Regions from separate parts of the Nocardia sp. NPDC050717 genome, predicted to be linked through region 1. Evidence: riboswitches for the same ligand, from Rfam matches in the RefSeq annotation. Region 1 holds a riboswitch; the other holds the start of a gene.

Region 1 (7,718 bases):
GTTCCCGAACCGGCTGCGCGGTGCGGCACTGTCGCTGGCGGCGGCGGGCCAGTGGGCCGCCAACTGGGCGATCACCGTCACCTTCCCGAGCCTGAAGACCTTCTCCCTCGGCTTCGCCTACGGCATGTACGCGGCCTTCGCGCTGCTGTCGTTGCTGTTCGTCTCCCGTTTCGTCCCCGAGACCAAAGGCATGTCACTCGAGGACATGCACGGCCAGACGGGCGTCGAAAAGCCCACGACCACAACCTGATCCGCTGTCGTTCGGGGTCGTCCGCCCTCCGCTGGGAGGATGACCCCGTGTACGGCCACCGGAGGTGCGGACCAGGGCCTAACTGAACGTTTGACCAAATTGGTCGGCTGTTCATGTAAATGGCACTGTTTCGGAAACCGGGCGGTCCTAGGTTTCGGTGCGCACAGTTCCCCAGCCCCGGAGATGACCGCGCATGCGCAAGCCACTGTCCCGCCTCACCGCGCCCTGCGTCGGATCCCTCACCGCGATCACCCTGGCCGCCGGGGTCCTGCTCGCGCCCGGCCACGCGCACGCCGCACCCGCGGACACCTTGGCCGCCACGCCGATCAGCGACAGCGTCGCCCTGTGCACGACGGGCGCGCCGACCTTCGACGACGTCGTCACCGCCGCCGCGTCGGTGCTGCGGGGGGTGGTCGGACCGGCCCAGCTCGCCGCCTACGACCAGCAGGTCGCCGACTTCCGCGCCACGATCGCCGCGCAGCGCGTCCACCGCGACATGCTGCCGGTGCGGCCGGAACAGGTCGGCGCCCGGCCCGCCGAGCTCGACGACCCCCTGGTCACCTACCTGGTCAACGGGCTCGACGCCGTGCGCACCGGGCGGATCGACGAGACGATGTCGGTGTCGCGGCTGACCGTCAACGACGCGATCGAGGTGTTCATCCTCGCCACCGGCATCGTGAAGATTCCCGCCAAGCTCGCCGCGGGCATGGTGCCCACCGTCGGATTCTTCCTGAAACCGATTGTCGGAGCGGCCTTCAGCGGCACCAAGACGTTGGCACGCGCCGTGCAGAACTCGATCGAGGCGGGCTGCGTCGCGCCGAATGCCTATCCGCCACTGGAGCTGGGGCCCGACACCGCCGAACCCGTCCACGTGCCGCAGCCGATCCGCGACCTGGCCGCGATGGTCATGAACGCCGACGGCACCTGCACCCCGATCGCGGACCTGACGCTGTCCGCCGTCATCGAACGTTCGCGCGCGTATCTTGACAGCGGCGCCGTGCCGCTCGACAAGGCCGCCATGCACCGGGCCGCCGACGACCTGCAGGAGTTCCTGGCCGCCAACCGGGTCGCCAAGGTGCTGTTGCCGCGGCGCTCCGACGAACTCGGCCCGCTGGTCGAGGCTCTCGACATGGGCCCGGTGACCTTCCTGGCCAACCTCGGCGCCGACCTGGCCGAGGGGCGCGCGCTCGACACCGTGCCGTTGGCGCAGGTCGAAGTGGAGAACGCGTTCGACCTGGCCACCCTGACCCTCGACATCACCAGTCTGCTGTTCTCCGCGGGCACCTCGATCGCCGGGTTCGCGGGCGTGGCCGACACGGTGCTCACCCCGCTGACGATCGCGCAGAAACTGGCATTCGCCCCGACCGATTACGGGGCCCCGATCGTGCGTGGCGTCATCCAATCGATGTGCGCGGTGTAGGTTTCCCCCGACCCCTGACCAGAAGGTGAGCATCCACGTGTCGCATTCCACTCCGGATCCGCGCCCCACCGGCATCGGGCGCAGAGACGTCCTGGCCGGTGCGGCCGGTGTCGTCGCCGGCCTGACCCTCGTCGGCCTCACCCCCGCGCACGCGGTGCCCGCCGAGGTCGAGAAGTTCACGCCACCCCGCACCGGGCGCTCGGCGCGCATCCTGATCACCGGCGACGCGGGCACCGGCACCCGCACCCAGTGGGCTGTCGCCGACGCCGCGCGCGCCTTCCACTCGCGTGAACCGTTCGCGCTGGCGGTCGGCCTCGGCGACAACATCTACGAGTCGGGGCCCAACGGTCCCGACGACGCCCAGTTCGCGGCCAAGTTCGAGGATCCCAATGCGGGACTGGACTTTCCGTGGGCGATGGTGCTCGGCAACCACGACACCTCCGGGGTGTTCCCCGGTGACGGCGGATGGCTCGCGCGCGGCAACCACGAGGTCGAGTACCACGCCCGCTCGGCCCGCTGGTGGATGCCGAGCCGCTACTACTCGGTGCGGGTGCCCGAGCAGAATCCGGTGGTCGAGTTCTTCGTCCTCGACCTCAACCCGCTGGCGGCCTACATTCCGCCGCTGCTCGACCCGTACTGGGCTGTCGACGGCCCCTACATGAACGAACAGCGCGCCTGGCTCGACACCGCGCTGGCCGCATCCACGGCGCCGTGGAAGATCGCCTGCACCCACCACCCCTACCTGAGCAACGGCCCGCACGGCGACGCGGGCAACTACGAGGGTCTGCCCGTCGAACCGCTCAACGGCGTCCACGCCAAACGCTTCTTCGAAGAGCACGTGCTGGGCAAGGTGTCGTTGCTGCTGTCCGGCCACGATCACACGCTGCAGGTGCTCGAACCGACCGCGTCGTCGAAGGGCACCCGCCAGATCGTCTCCGGCGCGGCGGGCAAGACCGCAGGGGCCGAGCCGCGCGCGGGCGCCCACCCCGCACTCTACGAAACCCAGCACGAACTGGGCTTCATGGTCATGGACCTGACCCCCGAGAGCGTGCGCCTGCGCGCGGTCACCGTCGACCCCGCCACCAGCGCGGGCACTCAGGTCTTCGACCGCCGCCTGGCCTGACCGCCTCCGCCGCCGGGTGTCCGCGTGCTGTCACGCCGGTGCCGCCCACCTGAATCGCTGTCCACGCACGGATGTACGGAACTTGGCGATGTCATGTCGGCCCGCGCGTCGCCGCCCGGGCCGAGCAAACCTGCGGTAACTTCGCCGCTGCTTTGCCCATCGTTATCTGTGTGAAAGGAATTGCTGGAAATGGCATTCGAAGTCAACGGAGCTATCGGCGACCACTACAACGAAGCCGGTGGCGCGTCGAGCCCGCTGGGCCAGCCGACCTCCGATGAGCTGGACGCCCCGAACGGCGGCAAGTACCAGGAGTTCACCGGCGGCGTCATCTACTTCAAGCTCCCGACCGGTGCCAAGACCGTGTACGGCGCGATCCGTCAGGCCTGGGAGGCCGAGGGCGGCGCCGGCGGCCGTCTGGGCTACCCGACCTCCGACGAGCAGGACATCGAGGGCGGCAAGATCAGCCACTTCGAGAACGGGTCGATCAGCTACTCGATCGCCGACGACGCGGTGACGATCAACGCCTGATCCAGCCACGCTGTCCCGGTGGGCACCGATTCCGAACGGATCGGTGCCCACCGTCGTATTCCCGCCGCATACGCGCGACCCCAGGAGCATGATCGAGGGATGGGCTTCTACACCGACCGGATCCTGCCCCATCTCACCGACAAGGTGTGCGGTGTCGCCGCGAACGACACGCTGCGCAGGCGCGCCTGCGCCGGGCTGCACGGCGCCGTCGTCGAGGTGGGATTCGGGTCGGGAAACAACGTCGGGTTCTATCCGGCCGCGGTCGACCGCGTCAGCGGTGTCGAACCCGCCGACGTCGCCTGGAAGATCGGCGCGAAACGCGTCGCGGCGAGCTCGGTTCCGATCGAACGCGCGGGCCTGGACGGCCAGTCACTGCCGTTCGGGGACGCCACCTTCGACACCGCGCTCTCGACGTTCACCCTGTGCACCATCCCCGACGTCGCGGCCGCGCTGGCCGAGATCCGCCGGGTGCTGAAACCGGGCGGCACACTGCATTTCGTGGAACACGGACTGGCCCCCGACGCGTCGGTGCGGACCTGGCAGCACCGGCTGAACCCGATCCAGCAACGCATCGCGGGCGGCTGCCACCTCGACCGCGACATCCCGGCGCTGATCACCGGCGCGGGCTTCGAGACCGCCGAACTCGACCGGTTCTACCTGGCCGGTGCCCCCAAGGCGTTCGGTGCCCTGTCGCTGGGCGTCGCCCGCTGAGCCGTCACCGGCCCGCTCGGCAGGGACATCACGGGCTGAGCCGCCTGCCCAGGAAGGTCACATTGCTGTCGTCGGCGTAGTGGCCGAAGCCCTCGATGGCCTCGTAGCCGAGGCGTTTGTACAGGGCGATGGCCTCGGGCTGGCGCAGCCCGGTGGACAGGACCGCGGCCTTGTGCCCGGCGGCGAGTGCGGTGCGTTCGAGCTCGGCGATGAGGCGCTGGGCGAAGCCGCGCCGCCGCTGCGCCGCGATCACGTGCACTCGCTTGAGTTCGACGAGCTCGCTGGTGCCGAGCCGGTCCACGGCGAGGGAGTGCCAGTAGCCCGCGGCGACCGGTTCGCCCGCGAGGTAGCCGACGAAGCAGGCGCCGTGCGGTGGCCGGAAGTCGTCCGGGTTCACCGGCGCGTCGTCGGGGCCGCCGTAGCGCTCGACATAGAACCGCTGGAGATCGTCACGAAGCGTGACGGCGTCGGGGTCGTCGTAGTCGACCTCGCGAATCTCCCAGTGCCGCAAGCTTTCCTCGGCCATGCTGTCCCCATCTGTCCGAGCCGTCCGGGTGGCGTACGCCATCGACCCCAGTGTGGCCCACGCTCCGGCGCCGACGGAATCATTTGCCTCGCAACGAAATTTAGTGATGCGAACTTTCCGCTCGTCCGGATTGGAACCGCAGGGCCTGCGGAAACGCCCTGATCGGCAGCGCCGACTTCGTGGCCCGTGCTCGGTGCGCGTTAGAGTCGTCGCCGGATCACTTTTTCATCGAGAGCGGCTGAGAGACTGGCTCGACGACGCCGCAGCAACCACGACCACGGGTCGCAGGTGCTAATGCCAGTGACGATGAACTGGAGGGCAATCTGTGTCTACATTCGGGGCGGGCGCACAGCTGTGGCGTCGGCGACTGTTCGAAGCGGAAGCGGGACTGACGAAATTCGTGGTCGACTCGCAAGGCGGGAAGCATCTCGACCGTTTGATCGAGGTGAAACACGAGATCTACGGAGCCATCCCGCAATCGGGTCCGGCCGCCGAGAGTGAATGGAAGAGCGCGTTCTTCCGGGCCCAGGCGGCGATGGAGAGATTCGTGGTCCGCAATTTCGGGCACGAGAAACTCGGCGCCTGGGCCGAGACGAACGGAACGATCTACGGCGCGATCGACGACGAGGGCCGCAACGATGCCGTGACGCCACTGCGTCGACTGGAAAGTCAAGCGGCACTGTATGGTTCGAAGATGCGCTGGCTCAGCGCCTCCGCCGCGGACGCCACGCTGGAGATCGCGCACTGCGCGATCTGGGACTACCGGGAACAGGCCCGCGCACGCGGGGTGACGATCACGCTCGAAGCGCCCTGCGAATACTGCGTCCCGGCGACGACATCGCTGATCAATGCCAAAGGACTGCGCGCTGAATGCACGCTGTCGGAACAGCCCGGCGGTGCGCGGGGCTGCATCTGGAACGCCAGCCGATAAAACCCGCGACGACAAAAACGGGACCACCTCAGATGACGAATATTCTCCCGGCGGCGACGCCGGTCATTCCCGACCATATCGACAGTTTCCGTGCACTGCGGACCGACCAGCAACCGTTCTGGCCGGACCCGGAATCTGCACGAAAGGCCTTTCGGGAAACCGCCGAAACACCGCTCGTCGAGCAGGCGTCGAACGCGATTCTCGACAATCAACTCGCGGCGGTGAATGCCGGACGCGCCGTGGTGCTGCAACTGGGCGATTGTGTCGAGGACCCAGCGAAATCGACGCCCGAGCTGATCGCCCGCAAACTCGAATTCCTCGACGACTCCCGCATCCGCCTGGCGCATCGAGCCGGACTCGCCGCCGTGGCGGTGGGCCGGATAGCCGGGCAGTACACCAAACCCCGGTCGAATCCCTATGACCAGGTCGAGGGCCGGTCGCTGCCCGCCTTCCGCGGGCCGATGGTGAACGGTCCCGCGCCGACCCCGGCGGCACGCATCCCCGATCCAGCCCGAATCCTGCACTGTCACCAGGCCTCCGCGATGGCCATGGCCGTCATCGACGAGCACAACCGCCGCCATCCCGACCGCACCATCTGGTCGAGTCACGAACTGCTGCTCATCGACTACGAACTGGCACACCTGCGTCCGACGCCAGCCGGCAATCATCTGGCGAGCACGCACTGGCCGTGGATCGGTGAACGGACACGCCACCTCGACGGCGCGCACATCGCGATCGCCGCCACGCTGACCAACCCGGTCAGCGTCAAGATCGGCCCCACTGCGACACCGCGCGACGTCGCCGCCTTGGCCGAGCGGATCGATCCCGCCCGTGTCCCGGGGCGCCTGACGTTCATCATCCGGATGGGTGCGGCGTCGATCGGCAGGCTCGCTCCGATCGTGGAACACCTTCGTGCGCAACGGCATCCCGTGAACTGGGTGTGCGATCCGATGCACGGCAACACGGTGACGACCGCGCGCGGCCTCAAGACCCGGCCGGTGGAGCGCATCGTCGACGAGCTGCGCGGGTTCCTCGCGGTGCTCGGCTCCCAGGACCAGCACCCGGGCGGCCTGCACCTCGAGGCCACCCACGAGGACATCTACGAATGCGGTGAGCGTGGCCGCGATCCCGAGCCGGGCCGTCACTACACCACATTGCTCGATCCGCGCCTCAACGCCGAACAAACCGCCCACGTCATCGATGCCTGGCGCCACGACGCGCCACGAGAGGACGCGCCATGACCAGCCCCGTCACCGCCTCGACCCGATGGGACGCGCGCGATCCCGACCAGTTCCTGCGCGACGCTCTGGACTGGCATTTCAACCCGGAGACAGGCTCGGCGCTGTGGCTGCGGATCGCCGAGACCCTGGATTTCGATCCCCGGACCGACATCTCCTCCTACGAGGATCTCGCCCGGTTCCCCGACATCGCCGCGCACTTGCGCACCAGCCGGGTCGAAGACCTCATTCCTCGCGGTCTCGGCCGCTCGGGCGCGCCGCCGCTGATCTACGAGACGGGCGGCACGACCGGGTCACCCAAGCGGCTGATCTACAGCGCGAGCTGGATCGAACGCTGCCTGCGCTGGAAGGTCGACGAACTGCGGGCGGCCGGTTTCCCCGCTGGGCGACCCTGGCTGGTCGCCATGCCGTCCGGGCCGCACGCCTACGGCAACACCGCCCGGCTGCAGGCCCGCGAGCTCGGCTCGCTGCTGCACAGCATCGACATCGACCCGCGATGGGTGAAGAAGAGCATCGCCGACGGGGCGGCGGTGGACGGGTACGTGGCGCATCTGGTCGAGCAGATCGGCCACATCGTCCAGACCCAGGACATCGCCGCGGTCACGACCACGCCGCCGATCCTCGCCGAGATCATCCTGCGCCCGGAACTGGTCGACAAGCTCGCGGCCACGGTGTCCTACATCGCGCTGGCGGGCGCCCAGCTCGACGACGACACCTTCGACATCATCGCGGAGACCTTCCCCGGCGCCCGCATCCAGAACGTGTACGGCAGCACGATGGTGCTGACGACCGCGCGCATCCGCGATCCGCTCGATCCCGCACCGCGGACCGTGTACGACGCGTACCCGCCGCACACGATCTTCGCCGTCGTCGACCCGGAGACCCTGCGTCCGGTGGACTACGGCCGGCGCGGTCAGGTCCGCATGTCCCACCTCAGCGACGGCATGTTCGTGCCCAACAATCTCGAACGCGACACCGCGATCCGGGTGGC
Region 2 (7,718 bases), on a different contig from region 1:
GCGCATCGCGGCGACGCTGCCGGCTCGTGCGGCGGTGGCTGGGTGGTCAGGTGAGTGGTGCGCCGGTCTCGTCGAGGGCCGCCAGCTCGGTGGCCAGGTCGGCGAGGACCCGCTCGGCCGCGGCGCGGTGCCGGGTCGCGGCGGCGTGGTCGCCCAGCCGGTCGGCGAGTTCGGCGAGGACGGTGTCGACCGGGCCGAAGGCGACCGACCCGGAATCCATGCCCGCGATGGTGCCCGCCCTGGGCAGCAGGTCGCGATAGAGCCGCTCGGCCGCTTCGGCGGTGCCGATCCGGGCGACCACCCTGGCCTCGAACGCCGACATCGCGCCCCAGTAGTAGTCGCGCAGGACCTCGGTGCCCGCATCGAGGACCGTGGCCGCCCGCTCGGTGTCGCCCGCGTCGAGCAGGGCCAGGGCGTACACGTAGCTGATCGCGTGCGGCGCGACCGCGTACAGCTGGGCGTAGCCGTCCAGGCCAGGGGCCAGGTCGCCGCGCGCCCATCCGGTCATCATCTGGGCCAGCAGAACGAGCTGGGCGCCGTTGGCGTTGCCCGCGGCGATCATCTTCGCGCTGAGGTCGGTGTCGATCGCCTCGGCGGTGGCCAGGTCACCGCGCAGGACCGCGAGGACGGCCAGGTGCGCGGTGGAGACGACCAGCAGCGGGCCGAGCTGACCGCCCTCGGCGCAGTCGAGCGCCTCCGCGATCGCCGACCGCGCGTCGACGAGCCTGCCGGCGCCCGAGGCGACCAGGAAGCGCAGGAAGTGCCCGACGGCCTGGTACTCCGGCAGGCCCGCCGCGGTCGCCACGCGCAGCAGCTCCTCGGTCAGGCCGGCGCGCTCTTGCCACAGATCGGGGCCGAGGGCGACGAAGGCCCTGGCGTTGAGCGCGGCGCACAGCAGCTCGGCGTCGCCGAGCTCGCGCGCGGTGCGCACGGCCTCGACCGAGCTGGCGAAGGCACGCGGATTGTCGAACCCCTCGACGGCGAACACGGTGGTGACGAGGAGCCGGACGCGGAGATCCGGCGCGGTCGTGCGTTCCAGCGCCGACGCGAGATCGGCCGCCATGTCGGCGTCGGGCAGACCACGGTCCCGGCTGGTCCAGAACGTGGGGGCGCGCCAGCAGGTGAGGACGGCGACGACGGGGTCTTCGTCGATCCGGGGGTCGAACGCCTGTCCCGGGTCCGGCACGGCGGACCGGAGGCGGCCGGGCGCCGCTTCTTCGGCGGCGGGGTGGGTTGTGAGTGCATCGTGGTCGCCGGCCGCGTGGTCATGGCCTGTCCGATCACCGTCGGAGGCGGCGGCCCCTTCGCGATGGGTTGTGGGGGCATCGGCGCGACCGGCCGCTCGGTCATCGCCGGTTCGCGCGCCATCGGAGGCAGCCCCTTCGCGATGGGTTGTGAAGGCATCGGCGTCACCGGCCGCTCGGTCATCGCCGGTTCGCGCGCCATCGGAGGCAGCCCCTTCGCGATGGCCGGACCGCGCGGCGTCGGCCCCGGCGGCGTTGCCATGGCTTGCTCGCGTATCGCCCCGGTCGCTCGGTCCTGCTGTGCGGTCGGTGGGCATCAGCGCGCGGGCCATGGTCAGGGTTTCGGCGCGCAGGCGGCGGGCTTGTTCGTCGCTGCCGCCGTAGGCGAGGGCGTTGATCAAGGCGCAGCGGGTCGCCAGGGCGGCCAAGCGGTCCGCGCGGACTGCCGAGGCGCTGTCATGACCCGCCCGCGCGTGCAGCTCGAGCGCCGCGCGCCACAGTGGCTCGGCATCCTGGTGGGCGCGTCGGGCGGTGCGCCTGCGAGCGGCGGCGAGAACATAGCGCAGCGCGCGGGTGGCCGTCGCGGAGCCGGCGCCGGCGATGGCATGGTGCGCCATGGCGTCGAGGATGACCGTGTCGAGTGTGGCGAGTGCGTCGGCGGGGGCGACCGAGGTGGGATCGGAAGCGCTGCCGGTCCCGGCATCACGGTGAGCCCACGTGGAGCCGGAAACGCGGCCGGTCCCCGCCGACTCACCCGCAGCCCACGCCGGACCACCAGCGCCGCCGGTCCCGGAGGCGGCACCGTCCGCACGGTCAGCCCACGCGGAGCCGGAAACGCGGCCGGCTCCCGCCGACTCACCCGCAGCCCACGCCGGACCACCAGCGCCGCCGGTCCCGGAGGCGGCACCGTCCGCACGGTCAGCCCACGCGGAACCAGAAACCCGGCCGGCTCCCGCCGACTCACCCGCAGCCCACGCCGGACCACCAGCGCCGCCGGTCCCGGACGCGGCACCGTCCGCACGGTCAGTCCGCGCGGCGGCGAGGGGATCGGAATCGGGGGCCGCGGCGGCGGATCTGGTGCTGCCGGTCGCGGTGCTGTCCACGTTGTGGGCCCGTGCGGCGACGGGATCGGGACCGGGGCCCGTGGCGGCGGGGACGAGGGGCGCGCCGGGGCCGAGGACCCGGCGTTCGAGTAGTTCCAGGGCGGACCAGTGCAGGCGGGCGCGGCGCAGGGTGGGGATGTCGCCGTAGACCGCGTCGCGGATCAGGGCGTGGGCGAAGGTGATCCGGTCGGTGTCGACGCGCACGAGGCCGGCGACCGTGACGGTGTCGACCAGGTCGACGAGGGTGTCCTCCGGTTCGGCGGTCAGGGCGAGCAGGGTGTCGAAGTCGATGTCGTCGCCCCAGACCGCGGCCAGCCGCAGGGCGCGGGCGGCGCCGGCGGGGAGCCGGGCGATGCGGCGATGCAGCACGGCTCGCACTCCTTCGGGCACCGCGCGCAGATCGCCCACCGCCGCAGCGAGCGTGGCGACCTCGCGGACGAACAGCGGATTGCCCGCGGTCCGCGCGCGCAGCCACTCGACGGTGTCGTCGTCGATCGGGGTCAGCCCGGCGCGCTCCGCGACCGCGCGCACGGCCGCGCCGTCGAGCCCGCCCAGCTCCAGCCGCAGACCGGTCGACCCCGCCAAGGCCGCGGCGGTTGCCCGCACGCCCGCGTCGGCCTCCGAGCCCCGCATGGTGACCAGCACCAGCAACGGCCGCCGCGTCAGCCATGCCACCACCTGCCGCAGAATCTGCAGGGTGGCGCTGTCGGCCCGGTGGACGTCCTCGAGCACGACCAGCAACGGCCCACCGGCCGAACACCGACCACACACCTCCGCCACCGCCCGCGCGATGGCGAACGGCCCCGCCTGTGCCCCGACACCTTCCGCCGTCGCAGGGGCCTGATCCTCCCCCACCGCCGATACCCAGGTCGGATCGAGTCCGTCGAGCAGATGCACCCAGGCCCACGCGGCGGGGGCGCCGTCGACCTCGGGGCACGATGCGCTCGCCACCGACCATCCGTCGGCCGCCAACGTCGCGGCCAGCACCTCGACCTGCGTCGATTTGCCCGCGCCCGCTTCGCCTTCCAGCCATACGACCCGAGCGCGACCGTGCGAGATCACCGCGGCGGACTCGGCGAGCAGTGCCGTGCGCTCGGCGGCATAGCCGACCACCGCGGGCTCGGATGTCCACGTACGTTCCAACGAGATGCCGACCGCCGGACCAGCCGACCCGATCCGTGCGCCCGGCCACCCCTGCCCGCCGCCGAGATCGACCTCGGTGCCGGAGTCGGAACCTTCCGATACCGGAGTGACCTCGGCCGACCCCGGAACCCGCACTGGGGGTTCGGCTTCCGCACCACCAGGAAAACGCCCGTTACCGCCCACACGCCGACCAGCGAAGCGCCCATCGCCGTCCATCGGCCGATCGCCACCCGGCACACCGGCATCCATCCGGTCATCCGATGTAGACCCGCCGCCGGCCCCGGAGAGAGCTCGTACGGACCCGGCGCCGCTCGTACGCCGATCAGCGCCGTGCCCGGTGCCGCCCGCCAGCCGATCGGCGCCCGGCCCGGCGGCCTCCGCCGAGTCATACGATGCGGACCCGCCGCCCTCCCCGGGGAGAGTTTGGGCGGACCCTGTGCCGCCCACACGCGGACCAGCGAAGCGCCCATCGCCGTCCATCGGCCGATCACCGCCCGGCACACCGGCGTCCATCCGGTCATCCGATATAGGCCCGCCGCCGGCCCGGGGGAGAGCTCGGACGGACCCACTGCCGCCCGCGAAGCGACCGGGAGCAGGGTCAGCGAGGTGCGATCCCGCTCGCTGGTCGAGTTCCGGGGCGTGGGTGAGGATGGCCGTTTCGAGGGCGTTCACGGCCGGGCTCGGGTGGACGCCGAATTCGGTGTCGAGGTAGGTGCGCAGGGCGCGGAGGGTGGCGAGGGCGTCGAGCTGGCGGCCGAGGCGGTACTGGGTAAGGGCCAGGAGGCGGGCGGCGTTCTCCCGGTCGGGGTGGTCGGTGACGTGGCGGTGCAGGAGCGCGAAGGCCTCGTCGGGGCGGTCGAGGGCCAGCGCCGCTTCGGCGCGCCCTTCGACGGCGACGCGGCGCAGTTCGTGCAGGCGGGCGGCTTCCGCGAGCACCCAGTGCGCGGTGGCGAAGGGCGCGTACGGCTCGCCGTGCCAGCAGGCCAGCGCCGTCCCGAGCCGTTGGTAGCGGTGCGCGGGGTCGTCCGGATCGCCCGCGGTGAGCAGCCGCTCGAATCGCCAGACATCGACGGCGGCGGGATCGAGGCGCAGGGCGTAGCCGGGCGCCTCGGAGACCAGCACGGTGGCGGGCGCGCGCGGCGGACGCGCCGGTTCGATCGCGCGGCGCAGGTAGGAGATGTGTGCCTGGAGCGCGCCAAGTGCCTTGGGCGGCGGATCGCCCGCCCACAGGTCCTCGATCAGCCGATCGGTGGACACCACCTCGCCGCCGGCCAGCACCAGCCTGGCCAGCAGCGCGCGCTGACGCGGCCCACCCAGATCGGCGGGCCGCTCGCCCACCTCGACCCGCAGCGGGCCGAGTACATCGATGCGTACGGCGGTCGCGCCGCCGTACGGTCCTTCCTGTTCGATACGGTCAATTTACCGGGCGATACGCACCCCCGCGACGCCGATCGCGAGACCCTGGGCGACCGTGCCGGGAATGATCCACCAGCCCTCTGCGCCGGGCAGCAGGCCGGGCATCATCGCCGCGATCGTCATCGACAGCGTGCCCGCGATGATCAGCGCCCCCGACCACCGGCCGAAGACCGCGGCGGGCCGGATCAGCGCGTACACCGCGAGCAGCACGAAACCGAGCAGCAGCGCCAGCGACAGCGGCGCCAGCACGGCGGCCGACGCGTCGGCGATCTCGCTCGCGGTGTGATGGTCGACCCCGGTGCTCACGAACGTCTCGTGATAGGCGCCGATCGGGATCACCACGGCCAGCCCGGCGAACAGCAGCCCGTGCGCGAGGGTGAGCATCCGGCTCGCCCAGCCGCCGTCCGCCCTGCGGATGACGCGGACCAGTGCGGGCAGGCCGACGGCCATCAGCACGGCACCCACCGCGAAGGTGAGATGCGCGGCCGTCCAGGTGGGGGCGTGCACGGCGTCCTCGGAGTGTTCGAGCGGGTGCAGCAGGTTGCCCACGGCCCACAGCAGGGCGCCGACGGCGAGGGTCACCGCGCGTGCGCGGTCCGGGCGGTGCGGCACGGGAGCATCCGGGGCCTGGCGGGTTTCGGAGGCGTATTCGATCGTCATGCGCCGAGCCTGCGCGCGGCCGATTGGCGCCCACTTGCGAACGATTTGCGACCGGATCGGCCGGCGACTCGGTCCGGCATCGAGCGGTCGCGAGCCCGCGACGACCGAGCGATCCGCGGTGACGGCTCGCGCACGCGCCGGGCCCGACACACCGGGCCCGGCGCACCGGCGGAAAAGTGATCCAGGCGACGTTTCGGCGGGAAGTTTCCGTGTGGGCGGGCTGTCCGGTTACCATGACGGCAAGGTCATGAGTACCAGCGTCAAGCCCCGGCTCGCTGGTCGGCAACCCTCCAGCTGCGGTGGGGTGCTCCGGGTGATGACCGGGCTCTCGAAGGTCGGGAGCAAGCGCGCATTCGCAGGAGGCCCCCATGTGTTGTTGTCCGTCGATCCGCCCCAGCTGAACCCACCGACGCACAACCCCTGGAGCATGTAGCCATGTCCGATTCCGCCCTGCCCGAGAACTGGTCGTTCGAGACCAAGCAGATCCACGCGGGCCAGGCCCCCGACGCGAGCACCAACGCGCGGGCGCTGCCGATCTACCAGACCACCTCCTACACCTTCCGCGACACCGATCACGCCGCCGCGCTGTTCGGTCTGGCCGAGCCGGGCAACATCTACACCCGGATCATGAACCCCACCCAGGACGCGGTCGAGCAGCGCATCGCCGCGCTCGAGGGCGGCGTCGCGGCGCTGCTGCTGGCCTCCGGCCAGGCCGCCGAGACCTACGCGATCCTGAACCTCGCCGGCGCCGGTGACCACATCGTGTCCAGCCCGCACCTCTACGGCGGCACCTACAACCTGTTCCACTACTCGCTGCCCAAGCTCGGCATCGAGGTGTCCTTCGTCGAGGACCCCGACGACCTCGAGCAGTGGCGCGCCGCCGTCCGGCCCAACACCAAGGCCTTCTTCGGCGAGACCATCGCCAACCCGAGCAGCGCCGTGTTCGACATCCCCGGCATCGCCGAGGTGGCCCACGCCGCAGGCCTGCCGCTGCTCGTGGACAACACCGTCGCGACCCCGTACCTGATCCAGCCGCTGGCCCACGGCGCCGACATCGTCGTGCACTCGGCGACGAAGTACCTCGGCGGCCACGGCGCGGCGGTGGCGGGCGCGATCGTCGACGGCGGCACCTTCGACTGGACCGTGCGCGACGCCGAGGGCAACGCGCGCTTCCCCGGCTTCACCGAGCCCGACCCCAGCTACCACGGCGCGGTCTTCGCCGACCTGGGCGCGCCCGCCTTCGCGCTGAAGGCCCGCGTGCAGCTGCTGCGCGACCTGGGCGCGGCGGTGTCGCCGTTCAACGCGTTCCTCATCGCCCAGGGCATCGAGACGCTGAGCCTGCGGATCGAGCGGCACGTGGCCAACGCCGAGGCGGTCGCGAAGTTCGTCGCCGAGCAGCCGGGTGTCGACGCCGTGTACTACGCGGGCCTCGAGACCTCGCCCTGGCACGCGCGGGCCAAGCAGCTCGCCCCCAAGGGCGCTGGCGCGATCGTCTCGTTCGAACTGGCGGGCGGCGTCGACGCGGGCAAGAAGTTCGTGGACGCTCTCAGCCTCCACAGCCATGTCGCTAACATCGGTGATGTGCGTTCTCTCGTGATTCACCCGGCGTCGACCACGCACTCGCAGTTGACGCCCGAGGAGCAGCTGGCCTCCGGCGTCACCCCGGGGCTGGTCCGGCTCGCCGTGGGCATCGAGGGAATCGACGACATCCTGGCCGATCTGCGGGCCGGATTCGCGGCGGCGAACACGTGACTGTGAGCACCGAATCGCCGATCGCCCGTCCCGCGACCGGGGTGGCCCTGCTGCCGCCGCCGGACGGGCGACTCGGCGTGGTCGCCATCGGGGATGTGGCGCTGGAGAACGGCGCCGTGGTCCCCGATGTGCGGCTGGCGGTGCAACGCTGGGGCGAGCCCTCGCCCACGCTCGACAACGTGGTGCTGGTCGAGCACGCGCTCACCGGTGACTCGCAGGTCATCGCGAGCGCCGACAACACCGCCCCCGGCTGGTGGGAGGGGATGGTCGGTCCCGGCGCCCCGGTCGACACCGACGAGTGGTGTGTGATCGCGACGAACGTGCTCGGCGGCTGTCGCGGCAGCACCGGACCGTCCTCGCTCGCGCCCGACGGCGCGCCGTGGGGTTCCCGCTTTCCCGA

Evidence for each region. A riboswitch is a leader RNA that binds a small molecule or an ion and turns the genes downstream of it on or off. The one in region 1 is predicted to bind S-adenosylmethionine.
Region 2: linked by a shared signal. The riboswitch ahead of AB0H56_RS09275 (bifunctional o-acetylhomoserine/o-acetylserine sulfhydrylase) and the one ahead of AB0H56_RS16525 (hypothetical protein) in region 1 are both predicted to bind S-adenosylmethionine.

The regions. Positions count from the first base shown of each region.
Region 1 covers NZ_JBFAHR010000007.1:166,798-174,515, reverse strand. The annotation lists gene AB0H56_RS16555 (sugar porter family MFS transporter) at 1-250, shown strand, start outside; gene AB0H56_RS16550 (hypothetical protein) at 444-1,670, shown strand; gene AB0H56_RS16545 (metallophosphoesterase) at 1,708-2,793, shown strand; gene AB0H56_RS16540 (esterase) at 2,983-3,321, shown strand; gene AB0H56_RS16535 (class I SAM-dependent methyltransferase) at 3,421-4,032, shown strand; gene AB0H56_RS16530 (GNAT family N-acetyltransferase) at 4,061-4,558, opposite strand; SAM riboswitch class I at 4,781-4,871, shown strand; gene AB0H56_RS16525 (hypothetical protein) at 4,884-5,489, shown strand; gene AB0H56_RS16520 (3-deoxy-7-phosphoheptulonate synthase) at 5,522-6,730, shown strand; gene AB0H56_RS16515 (phenazine antibiotic biosynthesis protein) at 6,727-7,718, shown strand, end outside.
Region 2 covers NZ_JBFAHR010000003.1:179,605-187,322, forward strand. The annotation lists gene AB0H56_RS09265 (BTAD domain-containing putative transcriptional regulator) at 47-4,828, opposite strand; gene AB0H56_RS09270 (hypothetical protein) at 4,910-5,566, opposite strand; SAM riboswitch class IV at 5,810-5,920, shown strand; gene AB0H56_RS09275 (bifunctional o-acetylhomoserine/o-acetylserine sulfhydrylase) at 6,002-7,318, shown strand; gene AB0H56_RS09280 (homoserine O-acetyltransferase) at 7,315-7,718, shown strand, end outside.